Regions from separate parts of the Blautia massiliensis (ex Durand et al. 2017) genome, predicted to be linked through region 3. Evidence: predicted binding sites of a transcription regulator. Region 3 holds the regulator's gene; each other region holds the start of a gene.

Region 1 (8,493 bases), 630 kb from region 3:
TTCATCAGGGAATTTCCGAAATTCCCGTGAAGGATCCTTCCCAGCCACAGAAAGTACTGCTCATAGACAGGCTTTGTAAGTCCCAGGCTTTCTCTCAGGTTCTGGATATATTCTTCACTCATATTTGGTTCCACATAAGTCAGGACAGGATCTCCGGGCGCTGCTTTTGTCAGTGCAAAGCAGAGAACAGAGACAATAAACAGTGTCAGAATACACTGTATCAGACGGTTTACGATCTTCTTCAAAATGTACCTCCTTTATTTTCCCCGAAAACAGGAAATCGGCTGGCGCAAAAAACGCGTCAGCCTCTTTCTGTTTCCGGTATTCATCCGCTATAAATTTATTTATTTCTCCAATGCGTAGATCTTGGAATAATCATAATAAATAGTTTTTAACAGACATTCATCAAAGCCTCCGAAATCTTTACTTACCGCATAGAAACCATTGGAATAAGCGATCGGATAGATATACATGTTATCATTGATCGTATTCTGGATCTCCTTATAAATCTCGCCACGTTTTGTCTCATCTGCAGTGCTGTTTCCCTCTTCCCACAATGCATCCAGATCTGTATCCTTGATCCTGGAATAGTTGGAACGGCTGTCGGAAGAACTCATGTCTGCATAAAGGCTTGGCTCTTCTCCCAGAGTGTAGAAGCTCAGTACCAGATCATAATCTGTGCACTCCGGATCCTTTGTCTTATTCTTGAAGGTAGACTCATCTGTAGGAAGAAGATTGATGGTGATTCCTACATTGGCAAGGGCAGACTGTACATACAGAGCCTCACTCTCCATTGTCTTATCTGTGGAGATATACATCAGGTTCAGAGAAAGACTTGTCTTTCCTGCTTCGGAAAGGAGCTCCTGTGCTTTAGCCGGATCATTGTCGTAGGTATTGTCCGGTTTTGTATAGTAGAGTGTATCCGGTGTAAAAATAGAATCTGCAGGCTCTGCATAATCCTCGGAAAGGAAAGCAAACTGACAGAACTCCTCTTTATTCAGTGCGTATGCGATCGCCTGACGTACCTTTACATCCTGAAGATCTTTGTTCAGCTCATTCATGAACATGGCGTTGACACGTCCGGAATTATAGGTATTGATGTTTACGTTATCGTAAGCACTGACGGTATCGTAATCATCTGCGCTGATCAGTCGTGCATCCAGATCTCCGCTTGCAAGTGCCGCATTGGCGGAACTGGAATCCTTTACGATCTTGAAGGTGATGGAATCCAGATTTACATCATCAAAATAGTCATCGAATTTTGTTACTTTGAAATACTCTCCGGATTTGTATTCCTCGAACTTAAAAGGACCACTTCCCACCGGTTCATTGTTGAGATCACTTTCTCCGATATTCTCCACGCCGTCATAAATATGCTTCGGAATACAGTAAACCTGGCTCAGTCCGCCAAGAAATCCTGCGGAAGATGATCCAAGGGAAAGCCTGACTGTAAGGTCATCAACCTTCTCTGCCTCTACTGCCTTATCATTAACGTATCCGTAAGAAGAGTACGGAACATTCTGCTTCTCATCTACCAGCACCTGCATGGTGAATACCACATCATCGGCTGTGATCGGCTGACCGTCATGCCATTTCAGTCCGTCTTTGAGCTTCAGTGTGAATTCGCTGGCATCATCATTGGCTGTTACACTTTCGCAAAGTCCGTTTCCGTAATACATCTCTCCGTTCACGATCTCAAAAAACGGGCTGTACAGTGCCTGCATCATATCGAAGCTTGTCTGATCCACAACATAAAGCGGATTGATGTTCTGCGGATCTGCTGTTTCTGCAATGGTAATATTTCCGCCTTCCGCCTTGGTTCCTTCTGTTTCTGCTGCAAAAACAGTCATTCCTGACATAACAGTTGTTCCTGCCACTGCAGCTGCCAGAAGCGCTGCCAGTACTTTTTTTCTCATTTCCTGTTCCTCCTGTGTTTCAGTGAGTATTCCTCTTTTCCCACCAGTTTAATATGATATAGGCATGATAATACTATACCATATTACCTTTGTCAAGCTGTCCCTGGCTCTTCAGAAATTTTTTTACTGCATTTCGTTAAAGTTTGTATTTATTCTACATACAGATCACACAGGCGTCAAGATAAATTTTCTGTATCTTGCCCCAGATCTATATATTCTTCATCAGTCTTTTACGATGGCGATGATATCATCTGCGTTGATCACCAGATATTTCTCACCCTCATATTTGATCTCGGTTCCTGTGTATTTTCCGTAGATCACACGATCGCCCGGCTTTACCTGTACCGGTACTTCTTTACCGTCTACGACCTTACCGCCACCTACTGCGATAACCTCTGCCTGCTGGGTTTTCTCCTTGGAGCTGTCCGGAAGTACGATGCCGGATGCGGTTTTGTCTTCTGTCTCAAAATATTTTACGATAACTCTGTCTGCAACTGGTTTTAATGCCATATTCATTTCCTTCTTTCTGTGATTATTAGCACTCTTGAGTTTCGAGTGCTACGCGTTTTTTATCATACTACATATCCGAAAATTGTCAAGATATTTGCAGATATGTAGTATGATATTATTTATGATAGGGCTCTCCGCTGATGATACGATAGCTGCGGTAGATCTGTTCCAGAAGGATCACACGCATCAGCTGATGAGGAAATGTCATCTTCGAAAAGCTTAAAGCATAGTCTGATCTCTTCAGTACTTCTTTTCCAAGACCGATAGAGCCGCCGATCACAAACTGGATATGGCTGGTTCCACGTATTCCCAGCTCGTTGATCTTCCGTGCGAAATTCTCAGAGGTCAGCTGTTCGCCTCCGATCTCCAGAGTGATCACAAACGCATCATCCCGGATATATTTAAGAAGACGCTCCCCTTCCTTGTTCCGAATGGCATCTTCTACTGTTTCGCTGGCATTATCCGGTGTTTTTTCGTCGGACACTTCTATGATCTCCAGCTTGCAGTAACGCCCGAGGCGCTTGGAATACTCCGCAATGGCATCCCGCAGATATTTTTCCTTGATCTTCCCTACTGTCAGGATACTTATTTTCATCCGCCGTTCTCCTCCAGATAATTCTCAAATTCTTCTGCTGACATCAAAACCTTCCTTGGCTTGGTTCCTTCCTCCGGACCTACCACTCCTGCGTCACAAAGCTGATCCATGATCCTTGCCGCACGGTTAAATCCGATCTTGAACATACGCTGGAGCATACCGATGGAGGCCTTTTCCTTCTCAATGATAAATTTACCGGCTTCTGTAAAATAGACATCTCTGTCACCGTCGCCGGCTCCTCCCGGGACACCGGCTGTATTGACCTGCTTCTCAATGGAGGTATCATAAACAGCACCCTGATTTTTGTCAGAAACATATTCTACGACTGCACTGACCTCCTCATCTGAAACAAAAGCGCCCTGCAGTCTGGCCGGCTTCTGATATCCCTGAGGATAAAACAGCATATCGCCCTTGCCAAGAAGCTTCTCGGCACCGTTCATATCCAGGATCGTTCTGGAATCCACACCAGAAGATACGGAAAATGCGATCCTGGACGGCATATTGGCCTTGATCAGACCTGTGATGACATTGACCGATGGCCTCTGGGTAGCAATGATCAGATGGATACCTGCTGCACGTGCCAGCTGGGCCAGACGGCAGATCGCATCCTCAACTTCTCCCGGCGCAACCATCATAAGATCCGCAAGCTCGTCCACGATGATCACGATCTGCGACATCTTCTCAGGTGCCTTTTCTCCCTCCGGGACCCGCATATTGGCAACCTTTTTGTTATATTCTCCAAGATTACGTACCCCATATTCCGCAAAGGCATTGTAACGGCTGGTCATCTCGGAAACAGCCCAGTTCAGCGCACCGGCCGCTTTCTTCGGATCTGTGACCACTGGAATGAACAGGTGCGGGATCCCGTTATATACACTGAGCTCCACCACCTTCGGATCGATCATGATCAGACGCACCTCATCCGGTGTAGCCTTATAAAGGATGCTGATGATCAGCGTATTGATGCAGACGGATTTTCCGGAGCCGGTTGCTCCGGCGATAAGAAGATGCGGCATCTTGGCAATATCTGCCACTACCGGTTTTCCGGCAATATCCTTACCTGCTGCAAAGGACAGCTTGGATTTTGCATTTTTAAACTCCTCTGACTGAAGAAGATCCCTCAGCATGACCGGGCTGTTCTCCTTGTTCGGAACCTCGATCCCCACGGCTGCCTTTCCCGGTATCGGTGCTTCGATGCGGATATCCGGTGTAGCAAGATTCAGCTTGATATCATCGGAAAGACCAACGATCTTGCTGACCTTCACACCCATTTCCGGCTGCAGCTCATAGCGGGTAACGGTAGGTCCGCAGCTCACATTGGTAATGGTTACATTGACGCCGAAATTATGCAGGGTTTCCTGAAGCTTCTGCGCTGTTTTGCGCAGATGTGCATCGGAATCTCCCTGAGATCTGCCATCTCCGCGCTTCAGAAGCTTCAGCGGCGGATACTGATATGGTTTCTTCTCCGGAGCTTCTCCCTGGCTGATCTCATGCTGGATATTTCTGATCCCATGCTCGATCTCTGTCTGAGATGACTTCTGGTTTCTGGAGGGCTGATGGGATGCCTTCTGTTCAGCTTCCGGCTGAGGATCCTCCTTTATCTCAGCGGGAGCGGCTGCCTTTCCTGTTTCCCGGGAAGCTTTTGCTGCTGTCTCAGTTTTTGACGGCAGAACCTGCTGCATCTCGGGAATATCCACATCCTCATAACCGGAATAGGCATCTTCCTCTTCGGCTACCTGCATTTCTCTTTCAAAATCCGGTTCCTCCGACTCTTCCCGGGCCGGCTGGGACTGTGAACGGTGGATCTGGAATTCCAGCGGCCGGGCATGCTCCTCCGGTTTCTCATCAAGCCCTGGATCCTCTTCTGTCAGATCTGCATCTGCCGGAAGTACAGCCTTTTGTTCATCAAGGAAAGAAGGAAGATTAAATTCTCCCTCCCGGTTCGCCTTCACCGCAGCCTGTCTTTCTTTCTGCGATCTTCTTGTTTTTTTCTTTTGTTTTTTTGAGATATTTTCCGGATCTTTCTCTGTAAGGGCAAGTTCTTCTTCCTCCAGCTCTTCTTCCAGCCGGCGGATCTTCTCCGCTCTTTTTTCCGCACGGATCTTTCTGCGAAGCTCCTTCTGCTTTTCTCTGTCCGGCTGTCCCTCAAGATAAGCTTCTCTGCCCTCTCTTGCAGCATCTGTAAAAAAGTCCAGGATCTTATTCATAAATCCGAAGAAGGATCTCTGTGTTATGATGATGAGAGACACAAGAAGCACCAGAACGATGATCACAGTTCCGCCCACAACGCCAAAAGCGGATGCTGTGGAAATACATACTGCACCACCGAATACTCCACCGCCGGTACGGTATTCCGAACTCAGTGAATAATAATCCGAAAACGTGGTACTTGGCGTATAGCTCTCTGTGATCAGCTGAAGAAAGCCGCAGAGGAACACAAAAAATACCACGCCCGCCAGTACCTTTTTGTAGGCAAGGCGGTTGGTATTGTTCACGATCAGGAACGTAACTCCGGCAAAAAGCAGGATCGGGAAAATATATGCACAAAGTCCCATGATGCCAAAGCATACGGCACTGATGGCATTTCCTACGATCCCTCCCATACCAAATGCACTGATCATCAGGATCAGGCAGGCCGCAAACATCACAAGGATCAGGATTTCTGTCTGAAAGCGGTTACCGACAGGCTGCTGCTTCGCCGCAGGTTTTCTTTTTCTTTTTTTTGTCGTTTTTGAAGCTGCCATTGTCAGACTCCTCCCAGTTGATATCAAATATAATTCGCTGCCAGAATAAGGATTCCGGCTGCAAAAGAATAAAATGCAAAATAACGCAGTCTGACCTGATTCGAAAGCTTAAGCATAAAACGGATCACCAGATAGCCTGTGATCCCGGCCACGATCATTCCAAGAACATAAGTAAATCCCTGGCCAACAGTCATATGAACAGATGTGAACTCTCCCATCTCCACAAAAAAAGCTCCCACCACAGCCGGAATGCTCATCAGCAGCGAATATTTCACTGCAAACTTCCGTCCGAGGCCGCAGAAAAGTCCTGCGCTCATGGTAAGTCCAAACCTGGAAAGTCCCGGAAACACAGAAAGGCCCTGGCAGATACCCATCCACATAGCATCTCCGAAGCTGGTTTCTTTTGTTCCCTTGCTGCCATTGACATTACTGTAGTCCACAACAAGGAGGATCACACCTGTAAGAAGGATTCCGATCCCGGAAAACATGTGTGAGGATGCGCTTCGCACAACAAGTCGTTTGCACTGATATCCGATCAGGACTGTAGGAATGGTGGATACCATGATCAGGGCAGTAAGCTTCCGGTAAGTTCCGCTTATGATCTTTGCGTAGGTAAGCTCTTTCCCAGTCCTACGGTTATAGAGAAAAATATTGGCATTTCCGATCAGATCCAGTATCATTCCGATCAGCTCGATCCCGATCTTCTTGATGTCCTTCAGAAAAACAAGGATCAGAGCTACCATAGTTCCCAGATGGAGCATCACTTCAAAAAGCACACCAGTGCCTCTGGTACCGCCCAAAAGATCCTGCACTCCACAGAGATGTCCGAAGCTGCTCACCGGCAGAAATTCGGTGATTCCCTGAATGATTCCCAATATAATCGCATGTATCACTGACATAATGATATTTCCTTTTCTTAAATTTTTTCCAACACATTATAGCATAACTGAGTAAAACTTACAATCTTCACTTGGCAAAAGTTTCAAACAAATGTTCTTTTTTGATCTGCAAGAAAAAAATCCTCCGGCTGCATCAGAAAACACAGTCGGAGGATCTGTTTATAAACAGACTTTCTGCTTATTTATTTTTCAGATATTCGTCGATACCTTTTGCACCAGCTTTACCTGCACCCATGGCAAGGATTACGGTAGCTGCACCTGTAACGGCATCACCACCGGCATATACGCCGTCCTTGGATGTCTTACCGGTTTCTTCCTCGGCAACGATACATCTTCTCTTGTTGATGTCAAGGCCCTTGGTTGTGGAAGAGATCAGCGGGTTCGGTGAAGTACCAAGAGACATGATGACAGTATCTACATCCATATCATACTCGGAACCAGGAATCTCTACCGGACGTCTTCTTCCGGATGCATCCGGCTCACCAAGCTCCATCTTGACAACCTTCATACCGTTTACGTGGCCGTTCTCATCAACGAGGATCTCCTTCGGATTTGTAAGAAGATCAAAGATGATGCCCTCTTCCTTAGCGTGATGAACTTCCTCTGCTCGTGCAGGAAGCTCTGCATCACTTCTTCTGTATACGATATGTACCTCAGCGCCAAGTCTCAGCGCTGTTCTTGCAGCATCCATGGCAACGTTACCACCGCCGACAACTGCAACCTTTTTGCCTGCTGCGATCGGTGTATCATAGGAATCATCGAATGCTTTCATGAGGTTGCTTCTTGTCAGGTACTCGTTTGCAGAGAATACACCGCTTGCATTCTCACCCGGGATACCCATGAACATCGGAAGTCCTGCACCGGAGCCGATGAATACAGCCTCAAACCCCTCATCCTCGATCAGCTGATCGATGGTAGTGGATTTACCGATGACAACGTTTGTCTCGAATTTAACGCCAAGCTCTTTGACCTTCTCGATCTCTTTCTTAACAACCTTCTGCTTCGGAAGACGGAACTCCGGAATACCGTAAACAAGAACACCGCCAAGCTCATGAAGAGCCTCGAATACAGTTACATCGTATCCTGCCTTTGCAAGGTCACCTGCACAGGTAAGTCCGGATGGACCGGAACCGATCACTGCAACCTTATGTCCGTTCTTAACCTCTGCTCCTGCAGGTTTGATATCATGCTCCAGAGCATAGTCTGCAACGAATCTCTCCAGCTTACCGATAGAAACAGCCTCGCCCTTCTTACCGCGGATACACTGTCCCTCACACTGGGATTCCTGCGGACATACACGACCACAGATAGCCGGAAGTGCGGAAGATAAACCGATCACCTTGTAAGCCTCTTCCATGTTGCCTTCTTTGATGTGCTCGATAAATCCCGGAATATTGATGGATACCGGACATCCCTCTACACATTTCGGTTTCTTACAGCCAAGGCATCTCTGTGCCTCTTCCATTGCTTCTTCCTGATTATATCCAAGACATACTTCCTCGAAGTTTGTCGCACGTACCTTCGGATCCTGCTCTCTTACAGGAACTTTTTTTAACATTTTTGCATCTGCCATTAGTTGTCACCTCCGCAATGTCCGCATCCACCGTGGTGGGTATCGCCTTCCTGAAGCTTCAGTAATGCACGGCCCTCCTGGGTCTTATACATCTGGCTTCTCTTCATAGCCTGATCGAAATCAACGAGATGTCCGTTGAACTCCGGTCCGTCTACGCAGGCAAATTTGATCTCATCACCGACCTGGAGACGACAAGCGCCGCACATACCGGTTCCGTCAACCATGATCGGGTTCATGCTGACAATTGTGTGGATAC
Region 2 (8,493 bases), 1.8 Mb from region 3:
CCTTCGGTTTCCTGATCCAGAGGAAATTCCATGTTGATGAGGTTTTTTCCGATGGTGCCGGTGAGGGTTTTTCGGAAGATGTCGAAGTATTTGAAGGTTTCTTCCTCTGATAAGGATAAGAAGGCTTCTTTGAGTTCGGTTTTTTTGTTTTTTTCACCGTCTACGTAGCAGCCGCAGATGCGGGTGATGGAGCAGCGGTCAGGGGTGAATTGTTTTTTTATTTCTGCGATTTCTTTTTTGTTCATGTGTGGTTTACCTCGGTTTTTTAATTAGTTTGATTATAGCACAGGTGTTTGGTGGGGGCAAGATGACGCGGACGGACGTGTGAGATTTGCAGCAGAAGTCCGGGAGACACCTCAGACGCTTAGTATGGACCAAGGCTCACTCCAAAGCACCTGGACTTCTGCTGCAAACCTCACACTGTGCGGTCATGGTGGGAGGGATAGAGTGGTCTGACGGGAGTTGGATGAGCCATCAGCGCTGCGCTGGATGGCTGGGAGGAAAGGCTGAGTTTCCTTGTGGTTTGCCGGGGAGGTTGTGAGCGTCGGCGCGTTGCTGGACGCCTGTAGTTTGGAAGGTTGAGATTCCATGTGGTTTGGAGGGAGGTTGTGAGCGTCGGCGCGTTGCTGGACGCCTGTAGTTTGGAAGATTGAGATTCCATGTGGTTTGGAGGGAGGTTGTGAATGTCGGCGCGTTGCTGGACGTTGGAAGGTGGTGTCGAAATTTGGAGATGGGTTTTTGTGGTGTTGTGGTGGGATGTGTGGTATGATTTGTATATCTTATAAGATCTAACCATTTATTTGGTTTCTTTTTGCTTCAATGTCTGAAGCGTTTTTTCAAAAAATATTTATAAAAACTGTATACAGGGTTTCTGAAGTGTTTGGCTGATGGTATAATTGTATATACCAGAAGGAGTATTGTTTGAGAGATAATACGATTTTTGATGATGTTTTTCGTACTATGATGGAGAAAATGACGTTTCTGGTCGTGCCTTTGATCAATGATGTTTTTCATACATCATACCCGGCTGATGTGGAGATTGTGCAGCTACGTAATGAGTATCAGCGGGTGGATGGTGAGATTATTACGGATTCGCGGCTGTTGATCGGAAACAGGATTTATCATATAGAATGTCAGAGTACGGATGACACGACAATGGCTGTACGGATGATAGAGTATGATTTTGCAACTGCTGTTGAGTTTGCCAGAAAGCAGGGACGGAGGTATCGGATGGAGTTTCCACGTTCTTGTGTGTTGTATCTGAGAAATAGTAGGAATACGCCGGATTTTCTGGAAGTGGATGTGGTTTTTCCGGATGGGGGATGTCATTTGTACAGAGTGCCTGCCATTAAAGTAGAGAATTATACAAAAGATAAGATATTTGAAAAGAGTCTTCTTATGCTGCTTCCTTTTTATATCATGCGATATGAAAAAAGAGGGCATGAGATGAGTGAGGATCCACAACTTTTTCAGGAATTACTGAATGAATATGAAGTGATCCGGAGTAAACTGGAGGTAGAGATCACTGAATCTGGAAGGTCTGAACTGTTCAGTGATCTGATTGGACTGATAACTCGGATATCTGATCATATTTTCAGAAATGAGGAGAAAGTCCGGAAAGGAATAGGTGAGATTATGGGTGGACATGTTCTGGAACTGGAATCTGAGAAAAGGGCAAGACTGATGGCGGAAGCTAAAGAACAGGCTGAAGCACTGGGGCGAGAACAGGGAATGGCTCAGGGAATGGCTCAGGGAATGGCTCAGGGAATGGCCCAGGGAATGGCCCGGGGAATGGCCCAGGGGGAAGAACGACTGAGTGTTCTGATCAACAGGCTTATACTTGATGATCGTGGTAATGAGATCCAGAAGGTTGTTACAGATAAAGAAATGCGTGAAGCCATGTACAGAGAATATCAATTATAATAAGAAAAGATAAAGAGAATCCCCCACTGGTTTTGCTATCCATGGGGGATTCGTTGATTGATCTGAATCTTATAATACAGAATATCCGTAACTGCTGACAATAGCATCGATCTTCTGGTGGTTTTTGCACAGTGGGCAGTTGTCAGAGCGGTAGGAGTGATAGTCCGGGATGTCTCTGGCCTGGAAGATAGAGTGGACAGGGAGTGTGGCTACACTGTCTACACTGCTGTAGATGGCTGCCACGCCGCGGATCTTACCGCCATAGTACAGAACGCTTTCGATAGCTCGGTTCAATGTGGATCCGGTGGTGATGGAACCATTTAGGATGAGGATGTTTTTTCCATTGATCATTGGTTCATAGTTGTCGCGGAAGATCATCTGTCCGGTGCTGTTGAACTCAGGGGTGATGACGTAGATGGTCTGGTGTGCATTCATGGAAAGAACGCCGGCCTTGGTCAGTTCTTCGGCGAGATAAGCACCGATCACTTCAAGTCCGTCCATGCAGACGATGGTGTCTACCGGAATGGATGCTTCGTAATTTGCTGCGAGAGCGGATGCAATACGCTGTGCTTCAGCGCATCTGGATTTCATGGTGGTGAGATCCAGGTAGTGTGTGATATGGGACTGGGATGTTACGAAGTGTCCCGGAATCATTTTAAGCTGTATGCGGTTGTCATTGCGTGCATAAATTTTTATGATGTTGTCCTGATCCATAATAAATACCTCCTGTCGTGATCGTGTTTTACGTGGTTGTTCAGGAGAATTATCCTGAAGGATTACGAAACAGATTTATTTAACCGAATGCGGATCGCAAATATCCGATTAGCTGTGCATATTATACCATTAATTCCAAAAAAATGAAATAATATAATGCGAAATATATAAAAAATATTCAAAAAATCAAGCATATTTGTTAAAAAATATCCAATATCATGAAAACTTTGACAATAGGATCATTACTATAGAGTGAAAGTACTTGTGAGTACGTAGTAAATTGGAAAGAGAGTGTCATATGTATTATTGCGTATAAAAAAGAGGAGGAGAATCCCTGTGGATCCTCCTCCTGTGAGAGTGAGTCAATGTCAGCCTTCAATAGATACATATTTATCAGCTTCAATCTCTTCAGCTGCTTTTTTCGGAATAGAAAGTCTCAGAACACCGTTCTCAAATTTTGCATGGACATCTTCGTTTTTTACACCATTACCAACATAGAAGCTTCTGCTTGTGCTGCCGGCATAACGTTCACGGCGGATATAATTGCCTTTCTTGTCTTCCTCGTCTTTGTCAAGACCCTTGGCAGCGGAGATGGTAAGATAACCATCCTTCAGCTGTACCTGTACTTCATCTTTCTTAAATCCTGGAAGATCTACATCCAGCTCATAGCCTTTATCTGTTTCACGTACATCCGTTTTCATGATATTTTTTGCATGTTTGCCATAAAGAGGGTTTTTTCCGCTAAAGAAATTATCTCTGAATCCAAAATCATCCATCCAGTCATCAAATAAGTTTTCTCCAAATACACTCGGGAACATCATAAGTCATTTCTCCTTTCAAATTGAAAAGCCGTTCCGGTGGATCAAGAAATCCAACTGTTGTCGGTATATAGTTACCACTTCGGGTTATTCCGCAGTGGTGATCGTTTGGTTTTACTCTGAACATCTGGAAGTTCTTTTTTTATCTCTTCCTTTGTTCTATATGTAATATAACACATGTTGCTAGCAAAGTCAAGAGGTGAGTGCTAAAAAAACTGTGAAGAATTTGTGTCCCGTAAAATGAAAAACTAATTTCCACCTTTAGTCCTTTATGTTCTTATATTAAAAAGCGGATGGGACAAGGACTGATAAGCTTATGCAGATTGAACATTCTGCAATGTTATAATAACTTTAAAGCATAGAAAAAACCAAAAAAATCAATATAATAAGGCATATAGACAAAATGTATTAAAAAAATTTTTCGTACATTCTTCTGAGTTGAACAGACGATAGAAAGACAGTATTCATGAGTATGCAGGTAAAGCAAAATGTAAATGAAAAAGTACAGGAGGAGAGAATAATGCAGAAAAAATATGCAGATTTTAAGCTTGGGGTACCGGATTATGTAACAGTGGAAACAGAAGAGGAGAGACTTGTGTGCCAGGGAGGGCAGACGACAGTAGCTGCCGGTGCAACTACTGTGGAATTTCAGGACGCAGGTGAACATGAGGATATATTTGTCACATCCGAGGATGCAGTGAGATGTGTGAAGCTGAGATGGAACTATAAGATCCCGAAATCAGCCAGATTTCTGGGAGATGCCTGGGAACGTACCTATGGTGATGCGGAATGGTATGGAATGAGCGGAAACCGTTATCTGCCATGGTATTTTCTGGCGAAGCTTTCTGAGAAGGTTCTCTGCTTTGGCGTAAAGGTCCGTCCTTCTGCTATGTGCTGCTGGCAGGTGGATACCAAAGGAATTACTTTGTTTCTGGATGTTCGCTGCGGAAATACAGGAGTACAGCTGAAAGGAAGAAAGCTGTGTGCCGCGCAGATCGTCTGTATGGAAGCAGAAGGAGCAGATACTTTTGAAACTGCACAGAAATTCTGTGAAAAAATGTGTACAGATCCGATCTTCCCGGAGTTTCCGGTATATGGAAGCAATAACTGGTACTATGCTTACGGTGACAGCTCCGAAGAGGAGATCTTAAGTGATACCGATTATATCCTGAAACTGACCGAAGGTGTAAAAAATCCTCCGTTCATGGTCATTGATGACTGTTGGCAGGAACATCACCGCCTGGATGAATACAACGGTGGACCATGGACAAAAGGCAATGACAGATTTCCGGATATGAAAGGTCTTGCAGACAAGCTGGAGAAAAAAGGTGTCCGCCCGGGTATCTGGGTCCGTCTGCTTCTTAATGAAGATGAGAATATCCCGAATGAGTGGAGGATTTCCTATAATGGCTGTCTCGATCCGTCCCACCCGGATGCACTGGAATATATCCGTAAAGATATCGAGAGGATTTGTGATTGGGGATACACGTTGATCAAGCATGATTTTTCTACCTTTGATCTCTTTGGGAAATGGGGATTTGAGGCGAATTTAAGAGACAATTCCATGGAGAAATGGCATTTTTATGATCCGACCAAAACCAGCGCAGAAATCGTAAAAATGCTTTATCAGGAGATTTATGATGCTTCCCGGAGCAACAACGCAGTGATCATCGGCTGCAATACCATCGGACATCTCGGCGCAGGCCTGATGCATCTGAACCGGACCGGTGACGATACCAGCGGACGTATCTGGGAGCGTACCAGACGAATGGGCGTAAATACGCTGGCATTCCGTCTTCCGCAGCACAATACGTTTTACCATATTGATGCAGACTGTGTCGGTATTTTCGGAATGATCCCATGGGAGAAAAATCGTCAGTGGGCAGACGTTCTTGCAAAGAGCGGTACACCACTGTTTGTATCCGCAAAACCTGGAGTTTTGAATCCGGAGGAATTTGAGGAGCTGCATCAGATCATGCTGCGTGCATCAGAACAGGAAGAGCATTTTGTTCCGCTTGACTGGGAAGAAATCGACTGCCCGGAGGTATGGGGAGAAAACGGCAAAACCATCACTTATGACTGGTTTGACAACGAAGGTCCGACCATGGATGCTGCGGTGGAATACTATAATGCCAAGGTAGTTGTTCCGTAAATCAGGAAAAGTGGTTCAGCAATCCAGAAGATCCTCGGCATGATGATATTTTTCCCGGTATTCCCGTGGCGTCATGCCGGTTTCTTTTTTGAAGGCACGGGAGAAGGCAAATGGATTTTGATATCCGCAGGAGAACGCCACGCTGGAGACAGGGATATCCGTGATGGTCAGAAGCTCCCGGGCGTTGATGATCTTGGCTGAAGTCAGGAATGCTTGGGGTGTGGTTCCAAGATGTTTTTTAAAAAGTCCGTAAAGGTGGCTTCGGCTGATATGGAGATAGTCAGCAACATCTGTCACAGTGATATTCTGCAGCGGACTTTTTTTGATGTAATCAACAGCCTGTGTGATGTAAAAATTATCGTTGGATTCCATGGTGGTGTAGGAAGCATGAAATTCTTCCTCCAGCAGGGCAATGATCCGGTAAAGACCGCTCTGGATATAGGCCTCACCGGAAGGCGTCAGTTGTGGATGAGCCATCATTTCAAGAATAGTTTCCTGATATGGAAGAACCGAATTCAGCTGCTGGACCGGAGTTTCCCCGGTAAGATGGCAGTGCTCGCAAAGCGTTGGAGCGTTTTCCCCGTTGAAGCAGATCCAGATGTAAGTCCAGGGATCAGAAGGTTCCGTTTTGTAGAGAGAGCTGGTCATAGGAGGAATGAAAAAGCACTGTCCGGCTTTCAGGGTATACTTCCGGTTATTCATATAGAAATAGCCCTGCCCGCTCAGCACAAAGTGAATGGTGTAATACCGCCGTACACCTGGACCATAGGACTGCTCCGGTGTACATTTTTCCCAGCCGCAGGAAATAAGATGAAGTTCTTTTGATGAAGTCTGGCGGTTCATGACCTGCTTGTTTTTCATGAGAGTTTTCTGCCTTTCGATATATGGTTATTATAAGTAATATCAGTTTAAAATATTTGATCTGAGGTGTAAAGAACAAAGATGAACCGATAGGACAAAAGACAGTTGCCGTGCAATAAACGTGCGGCAGCTGTTTTTTATATCCTGGTGTTGTCTTGACACTTGTAAAAGAAAAAGGTTTACCACCAGGAAAAATATCGTTATAATAGGAGAAACGCAGCTTTTCTGTGGCAAAAATATAACGGTCCGGGAGATATCTGCGTCAGAAATATTGCTTATCCGGTGATATATCAGATGATATGAAGAATTTTCCGGTATGTAATAAGAAAGGAGAAAGATATGTCATATTTAGGTGAAGAAATCAAAAAACTTGGTTTTGGCCTTATGAGACTTCCGCAGAAATCAGAAGGTGTGATCGATGTGGAGCAGACCAAAGTCATGGTGGACAAATTTATGAAAGCCGGATTTACATATTTTGATACAGCATGGGCTTATGCAGGAAGCGAAGATGCTATCCGCGAAGCGCTGGTAGAGCGTTATCCGAGAGAAAAATATCAGCTAGCCACCAAGATGGCAGCCTGGATCAACTGCAAGACAAGAGATGAAGCTCTTGCACAGTTTAAAACATCTCTGGAGAGAACAAAGGCAGGATATTTCGACTTTTATCTTCTCCACAATCTTGGAGAGCACAGAACAAAATATTTTGATGAGTACGGTTTATGGGACTGGATCCGTGAACAGAAGGAAGCCGGTCTGATCAGACATGCAGGATTTTCGTTCCACTCCACACCGGAGGAGCTGGATGCACTTCTCACTGCACATCCGGAAATGGAATTTGTACAGCTGCAGATCAATTACGCAGACTGGGAAAATCCGGCGATCCAGTCAAGAGCCTGCTACGAGGTAGCCAGAAAACATGGAAAACCGGTCATTATCATGGAACCTGTAAAAGGCGGCATGCTTGCAACTCCGCCGGAAGCAGTGGAAAAGCTTCTGAAGGAAGCAGAGCCGGAAGCATCTACAGCATCCTGGGCGATCCGTTTTGCGGCAAATCTGGAAGGCGTGATCACCGTACTTTCCGGAATGAGCAATGTTGGACAGATGGAGGATAACCTTTCCTTTATGAAGGATTTCAATGGCCTTACTGACAGTGAGAAGGAGACTCTTGATAAGGCAAGAGAGGCTATGAGCAAAATTCCTCTGATCCCATGCACAACCTGTAACTACTGTGCAAAGGTCTGTCCGATGGAAATCGGAATTTCCGGTTCTTTTACAGCAATGAATTATCTGACATTGTACGGAAATAAAGCCGCCGCAGCGCATCAGGAAGACTGGCTGGTAGTCAGTCATGGCAGAAAGCGTGCAGATGAATGTGTAAAATGCGGACAGTGTGAGGAAGTATGTCCGCAGCATATTTCCATCCGCGAGGAACTTGAGAAAGTAAGCGAGGCTTTTTGCAAATAAAGGAACTGATCCGGCAGGAAGCGGATCAGGGTAAGGAGAGAGTTTAAAAATGGAAAAATTCAAAGCATTTCTGAAACGGAAGGATATTGAGATCTCTCTGAAGAGATATGGTATCGATGCACTGGGAGCTATGGCACAGGGACTTTTCTGTTCCCTGCTGATCGGTACGATCATCAACACCATTGGCACACAGTTTCACATTCCGTTTCTGACTATGGCAGTTGCCACAGTCAATGATACCCAGTACACAGTAGGTTCTCTGGCATCTGCCATGAGCGGCCCTGCCATGGCAGTAGCCATCGGTTACGCCTTGCATTGCCCTCCGCTGGTATTGTTTTCGCTGATCACTGTTGGATTTGCCTCCAACGCACTTGGCGGAGCAGGCGGTCCTCTGGCTGTACTGTTTGTTGCCATTGTTGCAGCTGAGATCGGTAAGGCAGTTTCAAAGGAAACAAAGATCGATATCCTTGTAACGCCTCTTGTAACCATCGGTGTGGGCGTAGGTCTTTCCGCATGGTGGGCACCGGCCCTTGGAAAAGCTGCTATGAAGGTAGGAAGCGT
Region 3 (8,493 bases):
TGACCTGCACCAAGCTTCAGTGCAACGATCCCCAGGATTCCACTTCCGGTTCCCACATCAAGGATCTCCATTCCCGGCTTCACAAATTTCTTCAGCTGACGGATCACAAGCTGTGTGGTCTCATGCATTCCTGTACCAAAGGCAGTTCCCGGATCAATGTGGAGGATCATCTTGTCCTTATCTTCTGCCTTCACTTCTTCCCAGGACGGTACGATCAGAATATCGTCTACATAGAACTGATGGAAGTACTGTTTCCAGTTATTGATCCAGTCCTTGTCCTCTGTCTGGGACTCTGTGATAGTGGCTTCTCCGATATCCACAAAGCTTCTTAAATCTTCCAGGGCTTCTTTTACATCTTTCAGGATGGCTTCTGTATCTGCATCCTCTTCCAGATAGAAATTCAGATATGCGATCCCGTCATCTGCTGGTCCCTCCGGCATGATATCCACAAACATCTGTGCCTTATCCTCATCGGTCAGCGGCTGCTTGTCCTGAATCTCCACACCTTCAATCCCCACCTCGGCAAGTGTACAGATCACAATATCCTCTGCCTCTGTTTTTGTCTTAAGTGTAAAACGGTTCCATTTCATATTTTATATCTCCTTATGCTGTATACACATTTACGGATTTTCATTCCAGTCTGTCGCCTGTTTTCTATTGTCCCGAAAACGGGCACTTCTTTTAATATACACGAATACAGAAAAAAAAGAAAGAGGCTTTTTGCGCCTCTTTCCTGTTTTATGTTCATTTATTCCTCAAATATTTCCTTTACTTTCTCACGGAAACCTTTTTTCTTCTTTTCTGTTTTTTCAGATTTTTCGGAAGTCTCGGCTGTACTGTCTGCTGCCGGACGGTTGCCGCATGCCGCATCAAAAGCCTCCAAAGCTTTCTTTGCCTCCTCATTAAGGTTAGTCGGAGTCTGGACTACCAGGGTTACATAGTGATCACCACGAACATTCTTGTTACGTAATGACGGAACACCTTTGCCCTTCAGACGGATCCTTGTATCAGTCTGTGTTCCCGGCTTCACCTCATAGGCAACCTCACCGTCTACCGTATTGATACGCATCTCCCCGCCAAGTGCAGCCTGTGCAAATGTGATCGGAGCTGTTGAAAAGATATTCATATCCTGTCTCTGGAAGATCGGATGACGGGCTACATTTACCTCCACCAGGAGATCTCCTCTCGGTCCGCCGTTGGTTCCCGGTTCGCCTTTTTCGCGGATACGGATACACTGACCATTATCAATACCTGCCGGTACAGATACCTGGATCTTCTTTCTGGAAGAGGTATATCCGGTTCCATGGCAGGCATTGCATTTGTCCTTGATCACCTTACCGGTTCCATTACAGTCCGGACAGGTCTGAACATTACGTACCATACCAAACATGGACTGCTGAGTGTAAACGATCTGACCCTGGCCTTTACATTTCGGACATGTGACCGGTGATGTTCCAGGTTTCGCTCCGGTTCCGTGACATGTGGTACACTCATCCTTCAGAACGATCTCCAGCTCTTTCTCGCATCCGAAAACCGCTTCCTCAAAAGTAATGTTCACACGTGCACGAAGGTTGGCGCCCTTCATCGGTCCGTTGTTGGCCCGTCTGTTTCTGCCTCCGCCGCCGAAAAGGTCTCCGAAGATATCTCCGAAGATGTCTCCCATATCTGCGCCGTTGAAGTCAAATCCGCCAAAGCCGCCGGCTCCGCCTCCACCGCCGTTTTCAAATGCCGCATGACCAAACTGATCATACTGTCTTCTCTTGTCGGCATCACTTAAAACGGAGTAAGCCTCTGTCGCCTCTTTGAATTTCGCTTCAGCCTCTTTATCACCCGGATTTACATCCGGGTGATATTTCTTGGCCAGCTTACGATATGCTTTTTTTAATGTTGCGTCATCGGCGTTTTTATCCACACCTAAGACTTCATAATAATCTCTTTTATCAGCCATTGTAATTATTTCCTACTTGTCTTAGACTTCCTTGTAATCAGCATCTACAACATCATCGCCGTATCCTGCTTCATTTCCGCCCTGGGCACCAGCGTTTCCGCCCATGTTACCCATATCCGGTCCAGGACCAGCCTGACCCTGAGCTCCCTGAGTCTGCTCATACATCTTGGAAAACAGCTTCTGAGCGCTCTCCATCATCTTCTCCTGTGCAGCTTTGATGTCTGCAACCTGAGAATCAGTAAGCTCCTGTGCATTTGCTGTCTGTGCAAGAAGATCCTTCAGTGCATTGAGGTCTGCCTCAACACTTGCTTTATCATTTGCATCAAGCTTGTCGCCTGCTTCCTTCAGAGCATTCTCAACCTGGAATACCATGGAGTCTGCATTGTTTCTTGTATCGATTGCCTCTTTACGTTTCTTATCCTGAGCCTCGAACTCAGCTGCTTCTTTGACAGCTTTGTCGATATCGGAATCGGACATGTTAGAACCAGCTGTGATCGTGATGTGCTGCTCCTTACCTGTTCCAAGATCCTTAGCAGATACATTAACGATACCGTTGGCATCGATGTCAAATGTTACCTCGATCTGCGGAACACCACGACGTGCTGGCGGGATTCCATCCAGACGGAACTGGCCGAGGGATTTGTTGTCTTTTGCGAACTGACGCTCACCCTGTACAACGTTGATATCTACAGCTGTCTGGTTGTCTGCTGCTGTGGAGAAGATCTGGCTCTTCTTTGTAGGAATTGTAGTATTTCTCTCGATCAGACGAGTTGCGATACCACCCATTGTCTCAATGGACAGAGACAGCGGAGTAACATCCAGAAGAAGGATATCACCGGCACCTGCATCACCTGCAAGTTTACCACCCTGTACGGAAGCACCAAGTGCAACACACTCATCCGGATTCAGGTTCTTGCTCGGCTCTTTGCCTGTTAACTGTCTTACCTTATCCTGTACTGCCGGGATACGGGAAGAACCACCAACCAGAAGTACCTGGCCAAGCTCGGAAGCTGTGATACCTGCATCAGACAGTGCACGGCGAACCGGCTCAGCAGTCATCTCTACAAGGTCATGTGTCAGCTCATCAAATTTAGCTCTTGTAAGGTTCATATCAAAATGCTTCGGTCCCTCAGCTGTAGCTGTGATGAACGGAAGGTTGATGTTTGTTGTTGTTGCAGAAGAAAGCTCTTTCTTAGCCTTCTCAGCTGCCTCTTTCAGTCTCTGAAGAGCCATCTTGTCGTTGCTTAAGTCTACGCCCTCTGTTCGCTTGAACTCGGAAAGCATGTAATCTGTAACCTTCTTATCAAAGTCATCTCCACCAAGACGGTTATTACCAGCTGTGGAAAGAACCTCGATAACGCCATCACCGATCTCGATTACGGATACATCGAATGTACCGCCGCCAAGGTCGTATACCATGATCTTCTGCTCTTTCTCATTGTCAAGACCATATGCAAGAGCTGCTGCTGTAGGCTCGTTGATGATACGTTTTACATCAAGACCTGCGATCTTACCTGCATCTTTGGTAGCCTGACGCTGGGCATCGTTGAAGTAAGCCGGAACTGTGATAACTGCCTCTGTTACTTTCTCACCAAGATATGCCTCTGCATCCTTTTTCAGTTTCTGAAGGATCATTGCTGAGATCTCCTGTGGAGAATATTTCTTGTCATCGATGGTTACACGGTAATCGGTACCCATCTCTCTTTTGATAGAGGAGATCGTTCTGTCTGCATTTGTAACTGCCTGACGTTTTGCAGGCTCACCTATCAGACGCTCTCCTGTTTTTGTGAATGCTACAACGGATGGTGTTGTTCTTGCGCCTTCTGTATTTGCGATAACTGTCGGCTGTCCACCTTCCATTACGGCTACACAGCTGTTTGTTGTACCTAAGTCAATACCAATAATCTTTCCCATGATTTTTTCCTCCTGTTTTAGTCTGTATCTGTAAAATTACAACTTGTTAACAATTAATCAGTTAGCAACTTTTACCATGCTGTGGCGTACTACAAAATCCTTATAAGTGTAACCTTTCTGGAATTCTTCCACCACGATGTTCTCTCCAACCTCTTCATCCTCCACATGCATCACTGCATTATGGAAATCCGGGTTGAATTCCTTTCCAACTGCTTCGATCGGCTTCACACCAAGCTCATCCAGTGTTGTGGTAAGCTGCTTGTAGATCATTTTCATTCCATCTGCAAAAGCATCGCCTTCCTGTGCCTGTGCAAGACCTCTTTCGAAGTTATCCACAACCGGCAGGATCTTTTCAACGATCTCTTTTGCTCCGATGATGTACATGCTGGATTTTTCTTTTTCCGTTCTTTTACGGAAATTATCAAATTCAGCCATGGTACGCTTCAGGCGATCGGTAAGTTCCTCCACCTTCTGCTCAGATTTATCTTTTTTCTTCTTTCCGAAGAAGGAAGCTTTTGATTTTTCTTCTTTTTTATCCTCTGAGGCAGCTTCTTCGCCTGGAGTATTGTTTTCTTCCTCCGGCAGATCTTCTCCCTCCGGTGTCAGGTTTTCTTCTTCCTGATCTCCGTCAGTTACGGGGATTTCCTTCTCCGCTTCCTGCTCTTCGGATGTTTTCTTTGTCTCCTCCGACACTTTTTTTCTACCGCCTTTCTAAGTTTTCTTCTTTTTCAAAACGTCATCCAGATGATTCTTCAGTTCCTTCAGACTGTCCACTACATTCTCATAATCCATTCGTTTGGGACCGATGATCCCGATGGTTCCGTACATTCCGTCTCCCAGTTCATATCTGGCAGTTACAATGCTGCAGTCCTTCATGGTCTGGATCGGCATCTCATCACCGATGTAAACCTGGATTCCTGTATTCTCTCCATCTGACATCTGTTCTTTTACAAGATCGGCAAGTTCATGCTTCTCCTCAAATGCGGAAATCAGCTCCGTTGCCTTCTCTTTATCGGCAAGCTCCGGATACTTGAAGATGTTCGTTGCACCTGAAGTATAGATCTCCATATCTTCCTCTTCCACATGAATGGTGGCTGCCACTGCATCCAGAACCGTTGCCACCACACCGCTGTGGCTGCCTGCCTGTTCCTTCAGTCTGGCGATCATCCCAAGGTTGATATCCTGGATTGGGATCCCATTGAGATTGGTGTTAAGAAGAAGATTCAGTTTCAGGATCGTCTGGTCGTCCATTTCCTCATCCAGATTGATGATCTGGTTCCGGACTGTGTTGTTGTCACTGACAACCACTGCCACAAGCTGAAGCTCGCTCATTCTCGACAGCTGGATGAACTTGATCTTGTTGCCGCTGTACTGCGGAACGGAAACCATGGTAGCATAGTTGGTATTGGAAGCAAGAACCTTCGCAACCTTCTTAAGCACCTTATCCATCTTATCTGTCTTCTCAATGATCAGATCTCGCAGCTCTGCAACCTCTGCTTCCTTCTCCTTCATCAGCTCATTGACGTAAAGTCTGTAGCCCTTATCTGAAGGAATCCTTCCTGCTGAGGTATGAGGCTGGACGATATAGCCCATATCTGTCAGGTCTGACATTTCATTTCGGATCGTTGCGGAACTTACATTGAGATCCGCATACTTGGAAATGGTCCTGGAACCAACCGGTTCTCCGGTCTCCATATAGGTCTTGATGATTGCTTTTAAGATTTTTTGCTTGCGCTCATCCAACACCTCTTCCATGAAGCCATCTCCTTTCCTTTTTATTCTTTCCTGACGGATGTTGATTCTTTTTTTATATCTGTTAGCACTCATTTTAGTGGAGTGCTAACATCTACAGTCTTTAAGATATCACCATGTAAAATATTTGTCAATATGTTTTGAAAAAAAGTTCTTATTTTTTCAAAACAAAAAAAGCATCAGTACGATGCTTTTTTGTAATACTGGTCTATGCAGTCCTGTGCCCCGGCAAAAAATTCCGCTTCTGTTTTCTGTCCCAGCACATATTTCTGAAATTCCGTTCCCATGGACGAAACAGCTTCTATGGAATCGGCACACAGTGGTCTTGCCTTCAGCTTATAATCTTTCAGATATTGCCGGATCATTTCAATGCCATCCAGATCAAAATTCTTATCCTCGATCACATCCAGTCTTGCCGGACACATTTTTGTCAGCTGTCCGTAATTTTTACTGGCCTCATATCCGGACACATACTGAAGGAACTTCAGAGCTGCTTCTTTATGATCAGAATTTTTATTCAGTACATACTGCCAGGTTGCGACATTGGTCACCTTCTTGGCAAATTCCGGAAATAGTGCCATATGGATCTTATCTTTTCCATATACGCCTGCATTCTGAAAGGTCCTCAACGCACCGGTATACATGAACATACATCCATACTGGCCGTTTATAAATTTTTCATTCAGCTGATCATGCTGGTCGATCAGATTCTCCTCTGATATCATCCCTGTATCCAGCATTCGCTTCATATATTCTGCCGCTTCTCTGGTTTTCGGATCCGTCCAGTCTGTATAATCTCCTCCGAAAAAATTGACATACTCGCTGATACTGTTATATATGTAGGAAATCTCCCATGCATCCCCGTATGCATATTTTCCCGTATTCTGAAGCTTTTTCTGAAGGATCTCAAGATCACTGAAACCGGAGAGTCTGTCCAGACCAGCCTGATCCAGCAATCCCTGGTTCACCCAGAATGCCATGATATCCATCCTGAACGGTACCGAAAAAATATGTCCGTCTGACATGCATATTTCTTTCAGGTATTCCTGTGGAAAATTCGCCGCTGTCTCCTCTGTCATAACCGTATCTTCCAGCGGAAGAAGAAATCCCTTATGCTTAAATTCGGATATCATCTCATCATTTACTGTGATCAGATCAACAGAATCATCTCCTGATGTCAGAAGAGTTGCTATTTTGGCCTGGCGATTGTCCGCATTAGACGGACATTTTTCGATATGGATCTCTATTCCAAGATCCTTTTCCGCCTGACTGATAAAAGAATCAAAGCCCTCTGTGTCTGCATCCACATGAAGGATCGTCAGTTCCTGTCTATTCTCCGGCACAATATCAGATGCAGTCTCCTTCTTCTGGGCTCCACATCCTGTCACTGCCAGAGCCAGGGCAAATACCCCGCAAAATACCTGTTTTTTCAATCTCTACCACCCTTTTTATCTGGGCCATCTATCCTCTTTTGACATCAACGGCTGGAACGGTGCATGAGGAAGTGTCTGATACCAGTACGCTACACTTGCCACATCATCCTGTCGTTCAAACAGGCCACGGTATCCGACACCTATCTGCTGAATCGTAACGCGAAGATCCTCTTCAAAGCAGATCGGATCCTGTAAATGCCATCTGTAAAAGCCTCGCATTGGCGGGCAGTCATCATTATGATAAAAATTGTGGATCAGTTCGTCATGGGCAGAATAATACGGATATCCCAGATATGGTGTGTTATAATTCTGTTCCACGGTTTTTCCATCCACCTGTTTGGCAAAGCTCCAGGAACCTCCAAAGTAATCTTCCGTTCCTGTTCCGCAGATGGTCGGATACTCCTCATCTCCGTCAATATAAAACTTCATTTCTCCCTCGCCCCACCAGTAACGTTCCAGTGTGGTAAGTGCCATATAGGTTCCTATATAATGGCCTTTTCCTTTTACTCCATCCAAAATTGTATAATCTTTTGTTTTTTCTGTCAACCGTTCCCGTCTCCACTGCGCATGGAAATAAGCAATATCGTCCGGAAGCTCATCATAGAGACAGTAATCTACCTGATAAAAGAAAGCCGGGATTTTATTTGCATGCTGGTTTTCCAGTGTGATCTTTGCTTTCTTCTTAAACGGCATCGGAAAATAGCAGTTAAAGCCCCTGTTTGGAACAACAGCCACCGGAACAGAATTTACAAAACATTCTCTTCCGAATCCGCAGCAGAAGAAATCACCCAGAGGACTTTCCACGGAAGGAGTTTCCTCGTCATCCCAGTACATACGGATCACAAGATCTCTCAGTACAAAGCAATCTGCCTCTGTAGTCTTGTTATCAACGGTGATCCAGATATGATTGATCTGTCCCGGTCCTTCCATTTCTGCCAGAGTTACCACAGTTCCCGGCTCAATATCCTTAAGACACGGGCTTCCTTTTCTGGATGGTCCCAGATGACTTGCAGCCATACCGCCTCTGCCTTTTTCTCCATGCGGATTTTCCGCGTTGATCGCACGGCTTTTTCCATGCTTTGCAAGTGCGATTCCTCCCAGTCCGCCTGTAAATGCCTGATACATATCTGTTTTCTCCTCTCTTTTGGAAATTAAAAATATTTACGCTTTTACTCCACCTGCCATGATACCATCCATGATCTGTTTCTCAAAAACAGCTACAAAGATAATGATCGGAAGAAGGATGATCCATCCCATGGCGCTGACCAGATCCCACGGAACTCCATACATATTGTCACGTAACGGAAGCTGTACGATGGAAACGGAAAGTACCTGAATACCGTTTGAATAAAACAACGGTGTGAAAAAGTTATTCAGACAGGTAATAAAGTTGATAATGCAAACCGTAGCGATCGCCGGCTTCATCAGCGGCAGAACGATCGTAAA

What was found. The regulator HrcA, encoded in region 3, represses chaperone genes, less so after heat shock. The targets are predictions, from matches to a motif close to TGTTAGCACTCNNNNNNNNNGAGTGCTAACA.
Region 1: the regulator HrcA is predicted to act here: its motif matches at 2,450-2,480, upstream of groES (co-chaperone GroES).
Region 2: the regulator HrcA is predicted to act here: its motif matches at 3,637-3,667, upstream of V9W66_RS07005 (Hsp20/alpha crystallin family protein).

What each region holds. Positions count from the first base shown of each region.
Region 1 is NZ_CP146725.1:3,839,631-3,848,123, reverse strand. It holds gene V9W66_RS18165 (ABC transporter permease) at 1-245, opposite strand, end outside; gene V9W66_RS18160 (ABC transporter substrate-binding protein) at 345-1,916, opposite strand; gene groES (co-chaperone GroES) at 2,139-2,426, opposite strand; gene rlmH (23S rRNA (pseudouridine(1915)-N(3))-methyltransferase RlmH) at 2,542-3,021, opposite strand; gene V9W66_RS18145 (FtsK/SpoIIIE family DNA translocase) at 3,018-5,765, opposite strand; gene V9W66_RS18140 (undecaprenyl-diphosphate phosphatase) at 5,789-6,664, opposite strand; gene gltA (NADPH-dependent glutamate synthase) at 6,843-8,237, opposite strand; gene V9W66_RS18130 (sulfide/dihydroorotate dehydrogenase-like FAD/NAD-binding protein) at 8,237-8,493, opposite strand, start outside.
Region 2 is NZ_CP146725.1:1,443,647-1,452,139, reverse strand. It holds gene V9W66_RS07020 (DUF4317 domain-containing protein) at 1-245, opposite strand, end outside; gene V9W66_RS07015 (hypothetical protein) at 922-1,923, shown strand; gene V9W66_RS07010 (orotate phosphoribosyltransferase) at 1,993-2,637, opposite strand; gene V9W66_RS07005 (Hsp20/alpha crystallin family protein) at 3,006-3,458, opposite strand; gene V9W66_RS07000 (glycoside hydrolase family 36 protein) at 3,976-5,607, shown strand; gene V9W66_RS06995 (AraC family transcriptional regulator) at 5,623-6,468, opposite strand; gene V9W66_RS06990 (aldo/keto reductase) at 6,808-7,932, shown strand; gene V9W66_RS06985 (PTS transporter subunit IIC) at 7,982-8,493, shown strand, end outside.
Region 3 is NZ_CP146725.1:3,204,778-3,213,270, reverse strand. It holds gene prmA (50S ribosomal protein L11 methyltransferase) at 1-590, opposite strand, end outside; gene dnaJ (molecular chaperone DnaJ) at 749-1,948, opposite strand; gene dnaK (molecular chaperone DnaK) at 1,970-3,862, opposite strand; gene grpE (nucleotide exchange factor GrpE) at 3,920-4,555, opposite strand; gene hrcA (heat-inducible transcriptional repressor HrcA) at 4,574-5,617, opposite strand; gene V9W66_RS15070 (ABC transporter substrate-binding protein) at 5,794-7,047, opposite strand; gene V9W66_RS15065 (glycoside hydrolase family 172 protein) at 7,063-8,172, opposite strand; gene V9W66_RS15060 (carbohydrate ABC transporter permease) at 8,209-8,493, opposite strand, start outside.